3 regions of the Azospirillum brasilense genome follow, and region 2 is predicted to be linked to each of the others. Evidence: riboswitches for the same ligand, from Rfam matches in the RefSeq annotation. Region 2 holds a riboswitch; each other region holds the start of a gene.
What was found. Region 2 has a riboswitch for thiamine pyrophosphate ahead of D3869_RS12510 (ABC transporter substrate-binding protein). Riboswitches for the same ligand answer to the same signal wherever they lie in the genome.
Positions count from the first base shown of each region.

Region 1: it holds a riboswitch for thiamine pyrophosphate, as region 2 does, so the genes downstream of both, thiO (glycine oxidase ThiO) here and D3869_RS12510 (ABC transporter substrate-binding protein) in region 2, are expected to answer to the same signal.
Region 3: it holds a riboswitch for thiamine pyrophosphate, as region 2 does, so the genes downstream of both, D3869_RS19885 (long-chain fatty acid--CoA ligase) here and D3869_RS12510 (ABC transporter substrate-binding protein) in region 2, are expected to answer to the same signal.

Region 1 covers NZ_CP032348.1:312,225-314,483, reverse strand. Annotated here, with positions in the region: gene thiO (glycine oxidase ThiO) at 1-1,094, opposite strand, end outside; TPP riboswitch at 1,086-1,189, opposite strand; gene mgtE (magnesium transporter) at 1,236-2,259, opposite strand, start outside.
Region 2 covers NZ_CP032345.1:2,626,538-2,628,796, reverse strand. Annotated here, with positions in the region: gene D3869_RS12515 (branched-chain amino acid ABC transporter permease) at 1-115, opposite strand, end outside; gene D3869_RS12510 (ABC transporter substrate-binding protein) at 123-1,277, opposite strand; TPP riboswitch at 1,347-1,444, opposite strand; gene D3869_RS12505 (STAS domain-containing protein) at 1,606-1,983, shown strand; gene D3869_RS12500 (DMT family transporter) at 1,988-2,259, opposite strand, start outside.
Region 3 covers NZ_CP032346.1:1,290,201-1,292,459, reverse strand. Annotated here, with positions in the region: gene D3869_RS19885 (long-chain fatty acid--CoA ligase) at 1-771, opposite strand, end outside; TPP riboswitch at 848-976, opposite strand; gene D3869_RS19880 (DUF5672 family protein) at 1,318-2,259, shown strand, end outside.

The DNA of each region.
Region 1 (2,259 bases), on a different replicon from region 2:
ACCGAATCCGCGGTGACCGGGGTCAGCAGGATGCCGTTGCGGTGGTGCCCGGTGGCGTAGACCAGCCCCTCCACCTCCGAGAGGCCGAGGATCGGGGCGTCGTCGCGGGTGCCCGGACGGAAGCCGGCCCACGCCTCCTCGATGGGCAGTTCGGCGATGCCCGGCAGGGCGCGCCATGCCCCCTCCAGCAGAGCGAACTGGCCCCCGGCGGTCAGGCGGTCGTCGAAACCGCGCTCCTCCGTCGTGGCGCCGACCAGCAGCCGTCCGTCCAGCCGCGGGATCAGGTAGGTGCCGGGGGTCCACACCACATGGCGCAGCAGCGGCAGCCGGGCGTCCATCCGCAAGCAGAGCATCTGCCCCTTCACCGGACGCACCGGCGGACGCACCGCCGGGGACAGCCCGTCGATCCAGCCCGACCACGCCCCGGCGGCCAGAACCACTTGATCGGCCTCGAAAAGCCGGTCCCCGACCTGGACGCCGACGGCCCGGCCGCCGCGGATCTCGATGCGGGACACCTCGGCGTACTCATGGACCACGGCGCCGGCGCGCAGGGCGGCGGCGTGCAGGGCAGCGGCAACCTTGCGATTGTCCACCTGATGGTCGCCGGCGCAGAACAACGCGCCGGCCACGCCGGGTTGGAGATAGGGCTCGCGCCGCCGCACCTCCGCCCCGCTCAGCCATTCCACCGGCAGGCCGAGCTTGGTCTGGAAGTCGTGCAGGAAGCGCACCTTGGCCGCGTCGTCGGCGTTCAGCGCGATGACCATCGTGCCTTCGGTGCGCAGGTCCACCGCCATGCCCGAGGCGGCCTCCAGCTCCGCCGCGAAGGCGGGCCACAGGTTCTGCGAGGCGCGGGTCAGCGGCAGAAGGCTCTCTTCGCCGGGTTCTGTCTCCACACAGGCGGCGAGCATCCCGCCCGCGGCGTGGCTGGCGCCCCGGCCGGCGGCGCCGCGGTCGAAGACCTCGACCCGGCAGCCGGCGGCGGCCAGTCTCCAGGCGATGGACAGGCCGATCACACCGGCGCCGACCACGGCGACGGAGGGCCCTCCAGAAACGGAAAGAGCGGAATCGGAGTGAAATGAGGGCGCGGATACCATGCGGCGGCTCCCTTCGCTGGCATTATCCAGACAGGTTCGATGGGTGTGATCTCAGCCGCGCGGGCTCATCCCGCACGGCACCCCAGCCAATGCCCGGATCATCCGGAAGAGGGCCGCCTTTGGCAAGCCCCTTTTCGTTGGTTACAACAACAAAAGCGACGCCAGCCCCAGGAAGGACAGGAACCCGATGACGTCGGTCATGGTGGTCAGGAAGACCGAACTCGCCACCGCCGGATCGACGCCCAGCCGGTCCAGCCCGATGGGAATCAGCACGCCGCACAGCCCGGCGACGAACAGGTTGATGACCATGGCGCAGCCGATCACGAGGCCGATCATCGGCTCGAACCACGTCGCGGCGATGGCCCCCACCAGCGTGGCGAAGACGGCGCCGTTGAGCAGCCCGACCAGCACCTCCTTCCCCACCACGCGGGGCGCGTTGGAGGACGACAGCTCGCGCGTCGCCAGGGCGCGCACCGCCACGGTCAGCGTCTGCGTCCCGGCGTTGCCGCCCATCGAGGCGGTGATCGGCATCAGCACCGCCAGCGCCACGATCTGCTCGATGGTCGCCTCGAACAGCGAGATGACGCCGGCCGCCGCGAAGGCGGTGAACAGGTTCAGCCCCAGCCAGGAAATGCGCGAGCGCGAGGTTTCCAATACCGAGCGGTAGATCGAGGTGTCGCCGACGCCGCCCAGCTTGCCGATGTCGTCCTCGGCCTCCTCGTCGATGATGTGGACCACGTCGTCGACGGTGATGACGCCGATCAGCCGCCCGCCGGCGTCCACCACCGGGGCGGAGACCAGGGCGTATTGGCGGAACAGATTCGCCACCTCCTCCTGGTCCATGGTGGCGGGGATGGTGTCGACCTCCTCCGTCACCAGATCGGCGATGCGCACCGACCGCTTCTGGCGCAGCAGGCGCGACAGCGGCACCGCCCCGACCACCCGGTGCATCGGATCGACGACGAAGATGTCGTAGAAGTCCTCCGGCAGCTCGTCGGTGGCGGCTCGGACATAGTCGATGGTCTTGCCCACCGTCCAGAACTGCGGCACCGCCACCAGATCGCGCTGCATCAGGCGGCCGGCGGTGTACTCGTCGTAGGTCAGGTTCTCCTGGACCAGCGCGCGGTCGGCGGCCGGCAGATTCTCCAGCACCTCGCGCCGGGTG
Region 2 (2,259 bases):
CCTGCGCGAAATTCACCGCCGCGGTGGCGTTCAGCACCAGCACGAAGCCCAGCGCGACCAGCGCATAGGCCGCGCCCAGGGCGAGGCCGTTGACGAGAAGCTGCAGGGTGATCAAGGCTGGCTCACTTCACCATCCCGGTCACCACACCGGTCACATTGTCGTAGCGCTTGGCGATCGCCGGCACGCGCGAGGCGCCGTCGTAGCAGACGATCACCGCGGAATGCGCCATGTTGCCCTTGCCGTCCGACTTGTAGGTCATGGCGAGGCCCTGGTGGGTCCCGGCGGACAGGACCTTGCGCACCGCATCCGCGCTGTCCGCACCGCCCTGCACCGCCCCCAGCACCATGCGGATGCCGTCATACTGGCCGAGCGCGAAGGCGTCGGGCTCCGCGTTGAAGGCGGCGCGGTAGGCGGCGGTGAAGGCCTCCACCTCCGGGCTGCCGCCGGAGATCGGCGAGGCCGCCGTCTCGGCGCAGACGCCCTTCAGCTCGGCCGGCTCCAGAAGCGCCGCGGTGCTCGGCTGGTGCATGGCGGAGCCGGCGACGATCGGCACCGCCACCCCGTTGGCCGCCGCCTGCCGGATGAACAGGGCGGTCGGGCCGGAATGCAGATGCAGCACCAGCACGTCGGGCTTGGCGGCCAGCGCCTTGGTCAGGACCGGCAGCAGATCCTTGGCGGCGGGGTCCACCCCCTCCTCGAACACCGGCTCGACGCCGAGCTTCTTGAAGGCCTGCTCCAGATGGGCCTTGCCGCTCTGCCCGTAGGCCGTCGTCTGGTAGATCACCGCCGGGCGCTTCTTCCCCAGCTCCTCCGCCACGTAGCGGGCGTGGGCCTCCTTGGTCACCGCGTCGCCGGGGAAGAAGCGGAAGACCCAGGGGTTGCCCTGCTCGGTGATGCTTGCCGTACCCGACACGGTGACCAGCGGAATTTTGTAGTCCTGGGCCAGCGGCAGCATCGCCAGCATCTGCGTGCCCAGCATGCTGGCCGCCACCGCCGTGACCTTGCCGCCCGCCGCACGCTCCAGCGCCGTAACGGCGGCCTCCGGCGAGGTGCCGGTGTCGATCACCTCCGACCGCACCGCCACACCCGCGGGCGCGTCCTTCAGCGCCAGGACGGCGCCGTTGCGCTGGCTCGTCCCCTCCAGCGACAGGAAGCCGGTCAGCGGCACCAGCACGGGGACCGAGGCCTCACCGGCCAGCGCCGCGCCGTGGGGGACCGACGCCGAAAAGACCGCCGAAAAAGCCGTTGCCGAGAGGATGGAAAGGAAGCGCCGCATGGATGTGTCTCCTCCTGCCCGGCGAAGAACCGCGCGAGGACGAGGAGGCCGGGAGGATAGCGGCGGCACAGCCTCGAACGCTTGGCTCCCTTCGCTGGCATGACCCAGATCAGGTTCGATGGGTGTGGTCTCAGCCCGCCTTGCGGCAGGCACCCCAGCCGTTCGTGTGCACAGTGTGAGGCCGGCGCCCGGCTGTCAAGCGGCGGCCCGGCGCCTTTTCACAATTTTGCAACGCAACAGACACCGGAAAGTCGCGCTTCCCGTGGTTCCTTCCGCCGCCCCCGGCCCGCGCCGGACCGTCGTCCCAACCGGAAAGTCGTCACGAAGCATGCGGCCCACCCCGTCGCACAGCACCGTCACCCTGCACCCCTTCGCCACGGCGCGGGGCGGCTGCGGGTTGTGCGCCGTCCTGTCGGGGCGGGTCGACCACGCCGCCCTGCCCGGCCTGACGCCCCTGCTCCGCCGCGTCGCCGACGCGCGGGCCTTGACCCTGTGCGTCGATCTGGGACGGGTGGAGGTCCTCGATTCCTGCGGCATCGGCATTCTGCTGGCGCTCCGCAACGCGGTGCTCGACCGCGGCGGCGCCATCGCCTTCGAGAATCACCCGCCGCGAATCCGGCGGGTGCTGGAGCGCAGCCGGATCATCGCGCTGACCGGCCCGCCGCTCTCCCAAAATGATTGCTCGGCGCTTCCCGCCGCCGCCTGACCCGTCAGCCGCCGCGGCGCAGCGTTTCCCGATAAAGGATGTAGAGACCGCTGGCGATGATGATCCCCGCCCCGGCCAGCACGGTGGGGGTCGGCACGTCGCCGAAGACCAGGAAGCCGAGCAGGGTCGCCCAGATCATCCCCGTGTACTCGAAGGGTGCGACCACCGCGGCGCGGCCCAGACGGAAGGCCTGGGTCATCAGCACCTGCGCCGCCCCGCCCAGCGTGCCGACCAGGAGCATCAGCCCAAGGTCGAAGCCGCCCGGTTGCACCCAGT
Region 3 (2,259 bases), on a different replicon from region 2:
GCCGTACATGTTGATGCACAGCCGGCGCGGCACGCCGAAGGTCGCGGACAGGCGGCTGTAGAACTCCTCCGCCGCCATCTCGCGCGACTGGCCCTTGAAGCCGCCGGTGTCGAGGATGCGGCTGCCCGCCGGCAGGGCGAAGCTCCGCCCCCGCTCGGCCAGCGCGTCCATCAGATGCACGACGCTGAAGCTCGCCCCCAGCAGGGCATAGGGTTCGCCGGTTTCCTCGGCGCGGGACAGCTCGGCGATGGCCCCGTCCACGTCCAGCCCGGCGTCGGAGACGAAATAGCGGCTCTCCGCCGTCCCGAACGCGCTCCTGGCCAGCGCCAGATAATGGGCGAGCGAGGAGTTGGGCATCGCCTGCTCGGTCGGGAACAGGATGCCCATGCGCAGCCGGTCAAACTCGCCCATGAAGCGGCGGCGGAAATTGACGGTCATGGAGCGGTCGTAGACCGCCAGCGTCGGGTGGTGGCTCTTTCCCCGCACGCCCTTGGTCGTGCCGCTGGTCATGAAGACGTGCGGGCATTCCTCCGGCGGGCGTCCGCTCAGCGTCAGGTCCTTGAAGGCGCTGATCGGCACGGCGGGCACGTCGCGCCAGCTCTTCACCGTGCGCAGGGTGCGCGCCCGCTGGGTGGCGAAGCGGCGGTAGGGGGCGTTGGTCTCGAACTGGTGGGCGAAGACGGCGAGCGCCATGCGGTTGAACGCCTCCTCGTCCGCCTCTCCGGCGGCGATGAAGGCCAGCAGCTCTTCGACAAGTCGGGCTTCGGTCACGTCCGCACACACCTTTTGCAGCGCCAACAAACTGCTGCCGGGACAAGCGGTGTCTGGATGGAATGGGGGTACGCCGTGCCGCCCTTCAGTCCCGTCCCTACGCCGGTATGACCCGGATCAGGTTCGATGGGTCACCGCGTTGTCCGGATGAAAGCGCCGGACCGGCGGAGTCTCAGCCTCCTAGCGAGGCCCCCAGGGAACACTTCGCAAGCTAAGGGACCGGCCCCCGCCCGTCAAGGAGGTCGGGCTAACGAACGGAGGCATTGCCTTTGGAGCCCCTCTCCCGTCCCGGGAGAGGGAAGGGGCCCACGCGAAGCGTGGGAAGGGTGAGGGTACCGCCGAGAATCAGCGCCTTGATCCTTGCATGACCCTCACCCGCCCGCTCCGCGGGCCCCCTCTCCCGGGACGGGAGAGGGATTTGACGTCGAATGCGACGCCCCCGCCCGTCAAAGGAGGACCGGCGCTCCGCCCGTGGCAGCCCCACAACCGGCGTGATAGGATCCGCGCCCGCGGGCGGCCGACGCCGGCGGCAGAACGGGGAACGGCATGGTGAGGATCGAGGACTGCACGCTGGTGTTCGCCGACACGGCGAACCACGCCCTGGTCGAGATGGCCATCCGGGACAGCATCGCCGCCTGCCGCTTCTCCAGCGTCCTGCTGCTCTCCGACCGCGACCCGAAGATCCCCGGCGTCGATTTCCACCGCATCGCCCCGATCAACGACATCGACGATTATTCGGACACGATCAACGTCCGCCTGCGCCGGCTGGTGACGACGGGCCATGTCCTGGTCGCGCAGTGGGACGGCTTCATCGCCGATCCGCAGGCCTGGACGGAGGAGTTCCGCGCCTTCGACTACATCGGCGCCCGCTGGGGCTGGTACGACGACGGTATGACGGTGGGGAACGGCGGCTTCTCCCTGCGCTCCGCCGCCCTGCTCGACCGGCTGCGCGACCTACCCTTCGAGGCCGGCATTCCCGAGGACCACGTCATCTGCCGGACCGAGCGCCCGGCGCTGGAGAAGGCCGGCATCCGCTTCGCCCCGGAGGCCGTGGCCGACCGCTTCGCCTTCGAGCGGACGCCGGTGCCGGGGCCGGCCTTCGGCTTCCACGGCCTGTTCAACTTCGGCAAGGTGCTGGGCGACCGCGCGCTGGAGGAGCGGATCGAGGTCATGGACGGCCCGCTCCTCGACAGGCGGGAGTACACGGACCTGATGACCAGCCTCGCGCTGTCCGGACGCAAGGCGCCCTTCGCCTCCATGGTCCGCAAGCTGGTGGCGCGGCGGGACGAGACGTTCCTGCGCTCCCAGATCACCGAATGGACGGCCGGTGCCGCGCGGGATTATGCGCTGGCCCTGGCCGACGCCGTGCAGACGACGGCGGCGCCGGGATCGCGCTGGCCGGCGGTGGCCGCGCCGCAGCGCCGCCAGCCGAAGATCTACGACTGCTTCACCTTCCACAACGAACTCGACCTTCTGGAGCTGCGCTTC